DNA from 3 places in the Rathayibacter caricis DSM 15933 genome. Region 3 is predicted to be linked to each of the others. Evidence: predicted binding sites of a transcription regulator. Region 3 holds the regulator's gene; each other region holds the start of a gene.

Region 1 (4,739 bases), 610 kb from region 3:
AGTACCGCGCCACGGACTTCGTCTTCAAGGGGAAGGGCACGCTCACCGTCGAGTTCACCCCCGAGGACGGCTCCGAGCCGATGAAGTTCGAGGTCTACAAGGCGCCCGACGACGGCATCGCGCAGGTCCAGTACAACCAGGACGCGTCGATCCGCGACTTCGCGCGCTCGTCGCTCAACTACGGGCTGACCCGCAACTACCCGGTCTACCTCTCGACGAAGAACACGATCCTGAAGGCCTACGACGGCCGCTTCAAGGACATCTTCGAGGAGATCTTCCAGACCGAGTTCAAGGAGCGCTTCGACGCCGCCGGTCTGACCTACGAGCACCGCCTCATCGACGATATGGTCGCCTCGGCCATGAAGTGGGAAGGCGGCTACGTCTGGGCCTGCAAGAACTACGACGGCGACGTGCAGTCCGACACCGTGGCGCAGGGCTTCGGCTCGCTCGGCCTCATGACCTCGGTCCTCTCGACGCCCGACGGCTCCGTCGTCGAGGCCGAGGCGGCGCACGGCACGGTCACGCGCCACTACCGCCAGCACCAGGCGGGCAAGCCCACCTCGACGAACCCGATCGCCTCGATCTACGCCTGGACGCGCGGCCTCGCGCACCGCGGCAAGCTCGACGGCAACCAGGAGCTCATCGACTTCTCGCTCGCGCTCGAGGACGTCGTCATCAAGACGGTCGAGTCCGGCAAGATGACGAAGGACCTCGCGCTGCTCGTCGGCCCCGACCAGGGCTGGCAGACGACGGAGGAGTTCCTCGCGACGCTCGACGAGAACCTCAAGGCGCGCATGTCGGCGTAGCCCGCCTCCGGCTCGCAGAGCACGCTTCGGCCCGCAGGATCCTCGGATCCCGCGGGCCGACCGCGTTCCCGGGGTCCGGAGGTGCTCAGAGCACGCGGGCGAGCCGATCCAGAGCCGCCATCGCGTCCGGCCCCGAGGGCATGAGCACGACGCTCGCGGCGCCGGCGTCGTGGAGCTGCGCGATCCGTGCACGGGCAGCCGAGGGGGTGCCGACGACCGCCAGCTGGTCGACCCACTCGTCGGGCAGGTCGCGGACGAAGGCGGCGCGATCGGCGCTCCGCTCGCGCAGGGCGCGGAACTCGGCCGCGAAGGGCAGCGGGTCGATGTGCGGCGCCCAGTCCGGCTCGCCGATCCACTCGAGGCCGGGGCGGACGAGGTCGCGCGCCGCCGAGGCGTCGTCGTCGACCGCGGCCACGTTGTAGGCGACCACGCGGCCGGCCGTGCCGAGGTGCCCGCGCGCGGTGGCGAGGTACTCCGGAGTCACCGGCTCGGCGAGCACGACGCCGTCGGCGATGCGGCCGGCCAGCTCGAGCGAGCGGGGTCCGCGGACGCCGGCGAGCAGCGGCGGGAGCACCGTCGGCGGGGTCTCGAGGCGGAGCGAGTCGACCGCGACGTAGCGGCCGTCGCGCGTCGTCTCCTCGCCCGAGAGCAGGGAGCGGACGGCGTCGAACTGCTCCTCGAGGAGCGTGAGGGGGCTGGCCGGCCAGATGCGCAGGCCGCGCATCCAGTGCGGCATGCCGTGACCGATGCCGGCGTGCACGCGGCCGGGGAACAGCTCGGCAAGCGTGCCCAGCTCCATGGCGGTGAACGCGGCGGCGCGGGCGGCGGCGGGCAGGATGCCGATGCCCACGACGATCCGCTCGGTCGCGGCGAGGACGGCCGCGGCCTGGGCGATGCCGCCGCGGAAGCCGAGGTCCTCGACGACCCAGAGCTCGTCGAAGCCCGCGGCCTCGGCGCGGCGGGCGTAGGGGAGGACCTGCGAGGCGGGGAGGTCGCGGGGGAGCAGGAGTCCGACGGCGGCGTCGGGAGTCGTGGCGCGCATGCTGCCAGCGTACGGCGGTGTGGCCGCACGCGACGGCGGGGCGGCCGCTCGCGCGCGCCGCCCCGCCGGAGGGTCCGAGCTACTCCGAGTGCGCCTCGCTCAGCTGCACCTGCTCGGGGTGCGAGGTCGAGACGACCTCGATCTTGCGGGAGCGCGCCTTCTCGGACACGGGGATCGTGACCGACAGCACGCCGTTGTCGTACGACGCCGAGATGCGCTCGGTGTCGACGCCCTGGCCCAGGCTCAGCTGGCGCACGAAGGTGGCCGACTGGCGCTCCCGGGTGATCCAGGTGACTCCGTCCCCGCTCGCGACGGTGCGCTGGGCGCGGATCGTGAGCAGCTGCCCGTCGACGTCCACATCGACGGAGCCGGGGTCGATGCCCGGCAGGTCGGCGGTGAGCACGTAGTGGTCACCGTCGCGGTACAGGTCGATCGGCATGCGGCGGGGGCCCTGGCCCGAGCCGAAGAGGGCGGAGGCGAAGCGGTCGAGCTCGCGGACGGGGTCGTAGGTGACGGCCATGGGAATCACTCCATTCGGTCTGGCAACGGATGAGTCTCAAGTTGAGCCGACTCGACTCAACTGCCTCGAATATAGCACTCGACCCCGGAGAGTGCCAACGGGAGGCGTCACCCTTTCAGGTACTTCGTTACCTGTTCGTAACAGAGCCCGGCAATCGAGTTCGTAGGGTCGTTTCTATGCGGGAACCGATCCGGTTCCCAGCGACTGCGAGTAGAGGACTTCGTTTGCCGATCCAGCCCTTCCACCCACCGAGAGTCCGACGCGCGGAGAGGCGGATCCTCGCGGGTCTCGCCGTCCTCGGTGTCGCCGCCTCCGCCGCCTTCGCCGCCACGGGCGCCAGCGCCGCCCCCGTGATCGGGAGCGCCTCCCTCGTCGGCGGCCTCTCGTCGCTGCAGAGCTTCGACGACGGCGACTACGTCGTCACCCTCGTCGAGCCGTCCGCCGCGACCTACGAGGGCACCGACGCCCGCTTCGCCCGCACCGCACCGGACGCCGGCGCGCAGCTGCAGGCGCGCTCCGCTCCGGTGGAGGACTACGCCGAGCACCTGGAGAAGCGCCAGGACGCCGTCGCCGCCGCGGTCGACGCGCGGATCGGCTACCACTACACGGTGGCCCTCAACGGCTTCTCGGCCACCCTCACCGGCGCGCAGGCGAGCGTGCTCGCGAACCGCAAGGACGTCGCGCAGGTGCGCGAGATCGAGGACCTCACCCTCGACCGGGCCCGCGGTGCCGCTCAGACCGCTCCGCTGGTCACGGCGGAGCCGGGCGCCGGCACTCCCGTGCCCGACACCGGGCAGCAGCGCTCGACCGACTTCCTCGGCCTCGAGGGCGAGGGCGGCGTCTGGAACGCGGTCGGCGGCGTCGACGCCGCGGGAGCGGGCATCGTCGTCGGTGTCATCGACTCCGGCATCGCGCCCGAGAACCCCTCGTTCGACGGTCCGCCCCTGGCCACGTCGCCGGGAGCCGCGCCGTACACGGACGGCGAGACCATCACCTACCGCAAGTCCGACGGCGGCGAGTTCGTCGGAGCGTGCGAGACCGGCTCCGACTCCTCCCAGCAGTGGGACGGCGACGAGTGCAGCCAGAAGCTGATCGGCGCGCGCTGGTTCCTCGGCGACTCCGAGAAGGTCGGCTCGGACGACAACCCCGAGTTCCTCTCGCCCCGCGACGCCGACGGGCACGGCTCGCACACCGCGAGCACCGCCGCCGGCAATGCCGACGTCGAGGCGAGCGTCGACGGCTACGACTACGGCACCATCTCGGGTGTCGCCCCGGCGGCGAAGGTCGCGGCCTACAAGGTCTGCTGGAACGGCGACGTCGAGGGCACGGACGACGACGACTTCTGCTCCGGCCCCGGCATCCTCGGTGCGATCGAGGCGGCCGTGACGGACGGCGTCGACGTGATCAACTTCTCGATCGGCGGCGGCTCCGCGACCTCCACGCTGACCCTCTACGACGAGGCGTTCCTGAACGCCGCGGCGGCGGGCGTCTTCGTGGCGGCCTCCGCGGGCAACTCGGGCCCCGACGCCTCGACCCTCGACCACGCCTCGCCGTGGTACACCACGGTCGCCGCGTCCTCGATCCCGTCGTACACGGCGACCGCCACCCTGGGTGACGGCCAGGCGTTCGTCGGCGGCTCCATCTCGGTCCACGAGGACCTGGAGGCTCCGCTGGTGAACAGCGCCGACGTCGCGCGCTCGGGCACCGAGATGCCCGAGATCTGCGCGCCCGGCACGCTGGACCCGGACAAGGTGAAGGGCGCCGTCGTGGCCTGCACCGCGGGCACCACCGCGCGCGTCTCCAAGTCGGCCGAGGTCGAGCGGGCCGGCGGCGTCGGCATGCTGCTGCTGAACCCGACCCCCAACGCGCTGCACGTCGACGACCACTCGGTCCCGACCATCCAGATCGACTCCCAGGCCTACGAGGCGATCACCGAGTACGCCTCCACCGACGGCGCGACCGTCGAGCTCAGCGAGGGCAACCTCACGGGCGCCGAGATCCCCGTCCCGCAGGTCGCCGGCTTCTCGTCGCGCGGCCCGGCCGAGGCCGACGGAACCGACGTGCTCAAGCCCGACCTCACGGCTCCCGGAGTCGCGATCCTCGCCGACTCCTTCAACGAGGAGGGCGACGACCCGGCCTTCGCGTTCGAGTCGGGGACCTCGATGTCCTCGCCGCACGTGGCGGGCCTCGCGGCGCTGATCCTCGGCGTCTCTCCGACCGCCTCCCCGTCGGCCGTGAAGTCGGCCATGATGACGACCGCGTACGACAGCGTCGACCAGGCGGGGAACCCCTCCACCGACGTCTTCGCGCAGGGCGCCGGACACGTCGACCCGACCGCCTTCCTGGACCCGGGACTGCTCTACGAGAGCGG
Region 2 (4,739 bases), 660 kb from region 3:
GATCCAGGTCCGCTAGCCGACGTCTCGGGGCGACACAAGCGTCGCTCAGCCTTTTGACAGTGTGCAGCGTCGGCTGCCACGCTGGCGTCTCCTGTTCCGATCAAGGGGGATCCCATGACGACTCCGTACACGCCCACCACCGACCGCTACAACATCCTGGCGATCATCGGCTTCATCGCCTCGTTCTTCGTCTCCGTCGTGGGCATCGTGCTGGGCTTCATCGCCCTGTCGCAGATCAAGCGCACGGGGGAGAAGGGCCGCGGCCTCGCGATCGCCGCGATCGTCATCGGGTTCGTCGCGATCATCGTCTACACGATCGTCGGCGTCCTGTTCTTCGCCGCCCTGGCCACCGTCCCCTCCACGGGGTACTGAGCCGACCGGTCCCGCCGGGGACCGTAGGCTGGAGCCAGCCTGTGCGAGGGGAGAGCGCGTGAACGACGAATCGGCGATCGATCGGTCCGCCGGGACGCCGGTGCCCCCGCCTCCCGCTCCCGACGCGGTCGACCCGTCGGCGGCCTACCCGCCGCCGACGGGTCCCGCGCACCCGGATGAGTACTCGCCCAACGCTCCAGCGCTCCGCCCGCCTCTCGAGGGTCTCGCGGTCGCCGCCCTCCTCTGCGGGATCCTCGGGCTCGCGCCGGCCGCGATCGTCCTCGGTCACGTGGGGCTGTTCCGGGCCCGCCGGTCCGGCCGCCGCGGCGGAGGCTTCGCGATCGCCGGCTTCGTGCTCGGCTACCTCGTCGTCGTCCTGGCGGTCCTGGGCTTCCTGGCGTACACCGCCTTCGTGGGGGACCTGCGGACCGACGGGTACCTCCCGAGCTGAGACCGGCCGCTGGCTAGACTCGGCCGCATGAGCGACAGCACCGCGCCCGGCTCCGAGGAGCGTCCGGGTCCCGCCCCCGTCCCGCCCGTGCCGCCGGCTCCGCCCGTGCCTCCAGCGCCGCCTGCTCCGCCCGCGACGCCCGCGTCCGGGTACCAAGCTCCGCCCTCGGCGCCCGGCTACGGAGCTCCGCGCACGGACGCCCCGTCCTACGGGACGCCGACGCCTCCGAGCACCGCGCCGGCGTACGCCTCCGCACCGCCCGCACCGGCCCCGCCGAGGACCCTCAGCCTGACGGGCATGATCCTCGGCATCGCCGGCCTCGTGATCACGATCTTCGCCTGGGGCTTCGGATTCCTCCTGTCCGCACCGGCCGTCGTCCTCGGGTTCCTCGGGCGTCGTCGCGAGCCCGGAGCGCGCGGGTTCTCCCTGACCGCGATCATCACGGGCTTCGCGGGGATCGTGATCTCGCTGATCTACCTCGCGATCACCGTCGTCATCTTCGTGGTGGCGATCCAGTCGGCCGACTACTAAACGCCCGCCTGCGCCACCCGCTCGGCCAGCAGGGCGCGGTGGCGCCCCTGCACCCGCGTCAGGATCAGCACGGCGCTGCCCCGGCCGGACAGTCCCAGCTTCTTGCGGAACCGCGCGGGGTCGACGTCGACCCCGCGCTTCTTGATCTCGAGCACGCCGATGCCGCGTCCGCGCAGCTCCTTCGCGAGCGTCCGCTCGTCGAGGGGGAGTTCGGCGAGGACGCGGAAGCTGCGCAGGAACGGCGAGGCGGACGGTTCGTCTCCCGTGAGGTAGGCGATGCCGGGCGAGAGCATCCGCGAACCGCTCGAGCGCGCCAGCTCACCGAGCAATCGCGCCCGGATGGCGGACCCGTCCGGCTCGTGCACGTAGGCGCCGAGCTCGCCGACCTCCTCGTCGTCGGCGTCCGAGTCGGCGGTCAGCTCGGCGGCGCCTTGCGCACCGAGCAGCAGAGCGGATCGGCGGACACCGGGCCGGGCGAGCGACCCGAACCAGAGTCCGGTCTCGACCAGGTCGCCCTCGACGGACACCCACTGCGCCTCGGCGTCGGCCGGGATCCGCTCGCGGTCGAAGCCCGGGCCGACCTTGACGCCCACGGGCAGGCGCGCGGCCAGGCCGAAAGCGAAGTCGAGCGACGGGGAGTAGTCGTCGGGATCGTCTAGGCGCCGCGTCTCGCGGTGACCGGCGGTGCGCCGAGCCGGATCCAGGTAGACGGCGTCGTAGCCGTCGAGGTCGAAGGACTCCGCATCGGCGTGCACGGCGCGAGCGGAGGGGAACGGGGCGAGGTTGAAGCTCGCGAGCGTCGCGGTGATCTCGTCGGCGTCGACGGCGGTCACCTCGAGGTCGATCGCGGCGAGAGCGAGTGCGTCGCCGCCGATCCCGCTGCCCAGGTCCGCGACCCTCCTGGTGCCCGCTGCCGCGAAGCGGCCCGCGTGCAGTGCGGCGACACGGAGCCGCGTGGCCTGCTCGAGGCCGGCGTCGGTGAAGAGCATCGAGCGGGCGAACTCGCCGAACTTGCCCTGCGCCTTTTCGCGCAGTCGCGACTGGGTGAGCACGGCGGCGACCAGCGCGGGGGAGTGACCCGCGGACCGGAGCCGGGCGACGGCCCGCACGAGGTCGTCCGAGCGGTATCCGTCGAGGGAGTCGAGGAGCCGGAGCCCCTCCGGGGAGAGGAGCTCGACCAGCTCGTCGCGATGCATCCGGCCATGGTAGGCCACGGCGTCCGCGCCGCTCCGACGTCGTTCCGCGACGCTCCGCTTGGCACTCTGATTGCACGAGTGCCAGCACAGCCTCTACAGTGGATCTAGCACTCTCGGAGCGTGTGTGCCAGAACCGCGCTCCGCCACATCGTCGTCAAGAAAGAGGTCAACCGTGTCGGTGTCCATCAAGCCGCTCGAAGATCGCATCGTCATCAAGCAGGTCGAGGCGGAGCAGGTGACCGCTTCCGGTCTCGTCATCCCCGACACCGCCAAGGAGAAGCCGCAGGAGGGTGAAGTCGTCGCCGTGGGCCCCGGCCGCATCGACGACAACGGCAACCGCGTCCCCCTCGACGTGGCCGTGGGTGACAAGGTCATCTACTCCAAGTACGGCGGAACCGAGGTCAAGTTCTCGGGCGAGGACCTGCTGGTCCTCTCCGCTCGCGACGTCCTCGCGGTCGTCGTCCGCTAGGACGCGTCCCGAGAAGGGCCCGGCGACCCAGGTCGCCGGGCCCTTCGTCGTCCCGGGCCGGTCCTCCTGGCGACGGGTGGCCTGATCCGGCCGTCCGATGACCGTTCCGTGCCGATCAGCGGCTGCCCGCGTGCGTAGCATCGGACGGGTGTCCGCCTCCCGCACCCCTTCCGAGCCCGACCTGACCGGTACCGCGGCCGCAGAGGGCGAGGGCGTCGAGGCCCTCGCCGAGTCGCGGGCGCGCGGCGGTGCGATGTCCTCGACCGGACTGTGGTTCGGCTTCGGCGCCTACCTCCTGTGGGGCGCGATGCCGCTCTACTTCATCGCGATGGCACCGGCCTCGCCGTTCGAGATCGTCGCGTTCCGGGTGATGTTCTCGCTCGTCTTCTGCCTGATCCTGCTCACCGTGACGCGCAGCTGGGCGGGCTTCCTCGGCCTCTTCCGCGAGCCGCGGCTGCTGGGGGCGATGGCTCTCGCCGGCGCCCTGATCTACGTGAACTGGCAGGTCTACGTCATCGCGACGACCACCGGGCACGTCATCGAGGCTGCGCTGGGCTACTTCATGAACCCGCTCGTCACGGTGCTGCTGGGCGTGCTCGTGCTGCGGGAGCGGCTCCGACCGGCCCAGTGGATCGCGATGGCGATCAGCGCGGTCGCGGTGCTCGTCATCGCCGTCGGCTACGGCTCGTTCCCGTGGGTCTCGCTCGCGCTGGCCTTCTCGTTCGGGTTCTACGGACTCGTGAAGAGCCGGGTGGGCGGACGGATCGACGCCGTGTCGGGACTGACGCTGGAGACGCTCTGGCTCACTCCGCTCGCGATCGTGCAGCTCGCCGTGGTGGGCTCGCTGGTCGGTCTGACCTTCGGGACGGAGGGCACGGGGCACGCGCTGATCCTGGCGTCCGCCGGCATCGTCACGGCCGTCCCGCTGCTGCTGTTCGCGGGAGCCGCCCGTCGGCTGCCGCTCTCGATCGTCGGCTTCATCCAGTACCTGACGCCGTTCCTGCAGTTCCTCGTCGGCGCGTTCGTGCTCCACGAGGCGATGCCGCCCGAACGCTGGCTCGGCTTCGCGCTGGTGTGGACCGCGCTGGTGATCTTCTCAGTCGACCTCGTCGCGGCCGAGCGCAGAAGGCGCCGTATCCTGGCGTGAAGTGCGGATCGCGTCGCTGAGAGCGGTTGCTGCTGCCGGAAGTAACGATCCGGTCGCGAAATCCGTTCGTAACACCCCCGTATTGTTCACGGCCCCCTCGAAGGTTACGTTTGCCGAGCGGTTGCCTCCGGCACCGCTCTGACGACAATCACTCTCAAGGAGCAACATGGGCGTTTACGCGAAGGCCGGTTCGGCTCGCGCACGGTCCCTCCGGGCAACCCTCGGCGGTGTCGCCATCCTGGGCGCCAGCGCACTCGTCCTCGCCGGCTGCGCCGGTGGCGGCGAGACCGACGCGGGCACGGACAGCGGCGCATCCGGTGACCTCTCCCTCAAGATCGGCGCGATCCTGCCGCAGACGGGAACGCTGGCCGTCCTCGGCCCGCCCGAGTTCGCCGGTGTCGACCTCGCGGTCGCCGACATCAACGAGGCCGCCGCGGGCATCACGATCGAGGCGGAGCCGAAGGACTCGGGCGACACGTCGACCGACATCGCGACGCAGTCCGCCACCTCGCTGATCGCCGACGGCGTCTCCGCCATCATCGGCGCCGCGTCGTCCGGTGTGTCGAAGACCTT
Region 3 (4,739 bases):
CCACGACGAGCACGAGATCGCGGCCGTCGGGCTCGATCGCCGACAGGCGGACCTCGGCCGACGGCTCCAGCACGAGGACACGGTCGGTCGCCGCGCGGTCCGCGAGCGCGCGCGTCAACGCGAGCGGCGAGACCTCGGGCACCCGGGCCCGGAGCGACTGCTTGCTCGCCTCGCGGACGATGCTGCGCCAGCGCTCGCGGCCCTTCTCCTCCTTGGGGCCGCTCCAGCGCGAGATCGAGCGGGCGGCCTGCCACGGCACCACTTCGTCGACCCCCAGCTCGGTCGCGGCCTGCACGGCGAGCTCGTCCCGGTCGCCCTTCGCGAGGGCCTGCACGAGCACGAGCCTCGGCGATGGCGGGGCCGCCTCCTCCACGGACTCGACGACGAGCACCACCCTCGACGGCTCCGAGCTCTCGACGACGGCCGTCGCGACGCGGCCGCGCCCGTCTCCGACGCGGATCGTCTCACCGGCGCGGATCCGGCTCACCGTCGCGGCGTGGCGCGCCTCCGCGCCGGTCAGGGCCAGTCGACCGCCGACGACGACGTCGCCGGAGTCGAGCGACTCGTCGATGTAGTGGTGGGCCACGGCCGCGCTCCGATCAGCCGAGGAAGCGGTCGCGGAGCTTCGAGAAGAGGCCCTGCTGGAAGTGGGTCAGCGCGGGCTTCTGCGGCTTGTAGTGCTTCGCGAACTCCTGCACGAGCTCGCGCTCGCGGTGCCCGAGCTTGGTCGGAGTGACGACCTGGATGCCCACGCGCAGGTCGCCGCGGCCGTTGCCGCGCAGCTTCGTCACTCCGCGCCCCTTGATCGTGACGATCTCGGTGCTCTGCGTCCCGGGCTTGATCTCGATCTCGATGTCGCCGTCGAGCGCCGCGAGCGTCGTCGTGGAGCCGAGGATCGCATCGGTCATCTGCACCTCGAGGGTGGCGAGCAGGTCGTCGCCGTTGCGGCTGAAAACATCGTGGTGCTTGACCTTGATCTCGAGGTAGAGATCGCCGTTGGGGCCGCCCGCCGGGCCGACCTCGCCGCTGCCCGGCATCTGCAGGCGGAGGCCCGTGTCGACGCCCGCGGGGACGTCGACGGGGATCGTGCGGCGCGCGCGCACGCGACCCTGGCCCTGGCAGGTCGAGCACGGGGTGGCGATGACGGTTCCGTAGCCGCGGCACGTGCCGCAGGGGCTGGCCGTCATCACGTTGCCCAGGAGCGAGCGGACGGTGCGCTGGATCTGGCCGGAGCCGTGGCAGATGTCGCAGGTGACCGGCGACGTGCCGGGCTGGCAGCACGACCCCTGGCAGGTCTCGCAGAGCACCGCCGTGTCGACCTCGAGGTCGCGGTGCGTGCCGAAGATGACCTCGTCGAGCGACACCTCGACGCGCAGAAGCGCGTCCTGGCCGCGCTCGCGACGGGAGCGGGGCCCGCGGGACGAGCCCTGCGCACCCTGGCCGAAGAACGTCTCGAAGATGTCGCCGAATCCGCCGAAGCCCTGTGCGCCGCCGGGGAAGCCCTCCTGGGGTCCGCGGTCGTACTGCTGGCGCTGCTGCGCGTCGCTCAGGACGTCGTAGGCGTGCGTGACGAGCTTGAAGCGCTCGGAGGCGTCGGCGCTCGGATTGACGTCGGGGTGGAGCTCGCGGGCGAGTCGGCGGTACGCCTTCTTGATCTCGTCGGCGGAGGCGTCGCGGGCGACGCCCAGCACTTCGTAGTGATCGGCCACAGGTGGCTTCGTCCTTCGTTCGTGGGTCGGTGCACCGGGCACGGCGGACCTGATGGGAGCCGGGGCGACCGGCGAGTCGGGAAGAGCGGGCTAGTCCTCGCCGAGGAGGCGGGAGAGGTAGCGGGCGACGGCGCGCACCGCGGCGATGTTGCCGGAGTAGTCCATCCTGATCGGTCCGAGGACCCCCAGGCGCGAGACCTGGCCGCCGGCAGTGTTGTAGCCGCTGGTGAGGACGGACGTCTCCTGGAGACCGAAGGGCGCGTTCTCGCGGCCGATGCGCACCGAGATGCCGCGCGGATCCGGGACCATCTCGGCGAACAGGCGCAGCAGCTCCACCTGCTCCTCGATCGCCTCGAGCACCGGGTAGATGCTGCCCGAGAAGTCCTCCTCGGTGCGGACGAGGTTGGCCGCGCCGGCCATCACCAGGCGGTCCTGGCGGTTGGCGCCGACCTGCTCGAGCAGGGTCTGCAGGATCGGAGCCAGGACGTCGCGCCGCTCGGGCGTGAAGCGCTCGGCGGCCGACTGCAGCGTCTCGGCGGCGGCCTGGAGCCCCAGGCCCAGGACGGCCGTGTTCAGCTTGGCGCGGATCTCGCCGAGGAACTCGTCGTCGATGTCGGCGGGGGTCTCGAGGACGCGCTGATCCACCCGGCCGGTGTCGGTGATGAGCACCGAGAGCAGGCGGCGCGGCGCGAGGGCGACGAGCTCCACGTGGCGGATCCGCGCGGCTCCGAACGAGGGGTACTGCACGAGGGCGACGCTGTTCGTGAGCTGCGAGAGCAGCCGCACGGTCTTCACCAGCACCTCGTCGAGATCGGGGCTCTGCCCGAGGAAGGTCTCGATGGCCTGCCGCTGCGCCGCGGTGAGCGGGCGCAGATCGGTGAGCCGATCGACGAAGAGGCGGTAGCCCTTGTCGGTCGGCACCCGTCCGGAGGAGGTGTGCGGAGCCGCGATGAGCTCCTCCTCCTCGAGCTGCGCCATCTCGTTCCGGATGGTCGCCGCCGAGACGCCGAAGGCGTGCCGCTCGACGATCGACTTCGAGCCCACGGGCTCGCGATGGGCCACGTAGTCCTGCACGATCACGCGCAGGACCTGGAGACCGCGCTCCGTCACCATACGACCGACCTCCCGCCGGGCTCCGCGTGCCTCGCGGCACGGACCACCGCGGCGCCGTCGCGCCGCTCGGAGCTTGGCACTCCGCAACTCCGAGTGCCAATCATACCCGCGAGCAGGGCCGCGGAGGGGTCCGACCGCGATCCGCGCGGTGGCGGGACAGCGCGCCGCACGACGTGCCACGATGGACGCCGTGCGCACGGGGGTCGCCCGGCGCGATCACGTCGGAATCAGGAGCCCACATGTCGACCACGCCGCCCCCTCCCCCGCCCCCCGCGTACAGCACTCCCGCGCCGCCGCTGAATCCGGCCGACGAGAAGACCTGGGCGATCGTCACCCACGTCCTCGGCATCTTCTTCAGCTTCATCCCGTCGCTGATCGTGTACCTGGTCTTCAAGGGCCGCGGGCCGTTCCTGGAGGCCCACGCGAAGACCGCGCTGAACTTCCACCTCACGACGCTGATCGCCTACGTGGCGGGCACGATCCTGTCGTTCGTGCTGGTCGGCTTCATCGTGTTCCTCGTGGTGCCGATCCTCGTGATCGTCTTCGCGATCATCGCCTCGGTGCGCGCGAGCGCCGGCGAGTACTACACGTACCCGCTGAGCATCCCGTTCTTCAAGTAGGTCCGGGAGTCGCGGGTCTCGATGCGCCCGCTGCGCGGGCTGCTCGACCAGCGGAGTGACGTCGCCCCCGCTGGTCGAGCAGCCGCCGCGGGCGGCGTTCCTCCTCGCTGGTCGAGTAGCCGCCACGGGCGGCGTATCGAGACCCGCGTCCTCTGCAGGGGTCGGTCTCGATACGCCCGCTGCGCGGGCTACTCGACCAGCAAGCACGAGATCACCGCACCCCCGCTGGTCGCATCCCCGGGAACGGCGGGTCTCGAGGCGCCGGATCAGCCGTCGGTCAGGCGCCGCACGACCGCGTCGGCCAGCAGACGGCCGCGCAGCGTCAGCACCACGCGGCCCTGCAGCGCCGCGCGACCCTCGATCAGCCCGTCGGCGATGAGGCCCGCGACCTCGCGGCGGCGCTCCGGATCGATGGAGTCGATCGGCAGCCCGTCCGACAGGCGCGAGCGCAGCAGCACGTCCTCGACTCCGCGCGTCGCCCCGTCGAGCGTCTCCCGGCCGGCCGCCGGGGAGGATCCCACGCGCAGGCGGTCGGCGTAGGCCGCCGGGTGCTTCACGTTCCACCAGCGGACACCGCCCACGTGGCTGTGCGCGCCCGGTCCGACGCCCCACCAGTCGTGCCCGAGCCAGTACGACAGGTTGTGCCGCGACCGGTGCGCGTCGTCGATCGCCCAGTTGCTCACCTCGTACCAGGAGTAGCCCGCACTCGCGAGTCGGGCATCCGCCAGCTCGTACATGTCCGCCGTCAGGTCGTCGTCGGGGGTCGCCACCTCGCCCCGGCGGATCTGGCGCGCGAGCTTGGTGCCGTCCTCGACGATCAGCGCGTACGCCGAGAGGTGGTCGGGGCGGTTCGCGAGGGCGGAGTCGAGCGAGCGCTCCCAGTCGGCGAGCGACTCCCCCGGCGTGCCGTAGATGAGGTCGAGGCTCACCTGCAGGCCCGCCTCGCGCGCCCACTCGACCACCAGCGGGACGCGCTCGGGGTCGTGCGTGCGCTCGAGGGTCGCGAGCACGTGCGGCACGGCCGACTGCATCCCGAAGCTGACCCGCGTGAATCCCGCGTCGGCGAGCGTGCGCAGGTAGGCGGCGTCGACGGAGTCGGGGTTCGCCTCGGTCGTGATCTCGGCGCCCTCGGCGATGCCGAAGCGGATGCGCAACCCGTCGAGCATGCGGACGAGGTCCTCGGCCGGGAGGAGCGTGGGCGTCCCTCCGCCGAAGAAGACCGTGGCGGCCGGCCGCTCGGGGAGCCCGGCCCGCCGGAGCACCTCGGCGCCGAGCGTCATCTCGGCGACGGCCTGCT

The links. Region 3 encodes HrcA, which represses chaperone genes, less so after heat shock. Its sites were predicted from a motif close to TTNGCACTCGNNNNNNNCGAGTGCNAA; they were not measured.
Positions count from the first base shown of each region.
Region 1: a site for HrcA is predicted at 2,440-2,466, ahead of C1I63_RS09855 (Hsp20/alpha crystallin family protein). Genes of this name have one in related genera too.
Region 2: a site for HrcA is predicted at 2,609-2,635, ahead of groES (co-chaperone GroES). Genes of this name have one in related genera too.

Region 1 is NZ_PZPL01000001.1:2,122,746-2,127,484, forward strand. Features, by position in the region: gene C1I63_RS09845 (NADP-dependent isocitrate dehydrogenase) at 1-806, shown strand, start outside; gene C1I63_RS09850 (LLM class flavin-dependent oxidoreductase) at 892-1,848, opposite strand; gene C1I63_RS09855 (Hsp20/alpha crystallin family protein) at 1,928-2,368, opposite strand; gene C1I63_RS09860 (S8 family serine peptidase) at 2,593-4,739, shown strand, end outside.
Region 2 is NZ_PZPL01000001.1:2,066,842-2,071,580, forward strand. Features, by position in the region: gene tsaD (tRNA (adenosine(37)-N6)-threonylcarbamoyltransferase complex transferase subunit TsaD) at 1-16, shown strand, start outside; gene C1I63_RS09590 (DUF4190 domain-containing protein) at 115-372, shown strand; gene C1I63_RS09595 (DUF4190 domain-containing protein) at 431-823, shown strand; gene C1I63_RS19450 (DUF4190 domain-containing protein) at 851-1,354, shown strand; gene C1I63_RS09605 (class I SAM-dependent methyltransferase) at 1,351-2,550, opposite strand; gene groES (co-chaperone GroES) at 2,723-3,019, shown strand; gene rarD (EamA family transporter RarD) at 3,273-4,166, shown strand; gene C1I63_RS09620 (ABC transporter substrate-binding protein) at 4,333-4,739, shown strand, end outside.
Region 3 is NZ_PZPL01000001.1:2,728,951-2,733,689, reverse strand. Features, by position in the region: gene C1I63_RS12650 (16S rRNA (uracil(1498)-N(3))-methyltransferase) at 1-586, opposite strand, end outside; gene dnaJ (molecular chaperone DnaJ) at 600-1,709, opposite strand; gene hrcA (heat-inducible transcriptional repressor HrcA) at 1,800-2,822, opposite strand; gene C1I63_RS12635 (DUF4870 domain-containing protein) at 3,062-3,442, shown strand; gene hemW (radical SAM family heme chaperone HemW) at 3,709-4,739, opposite strand, start outside.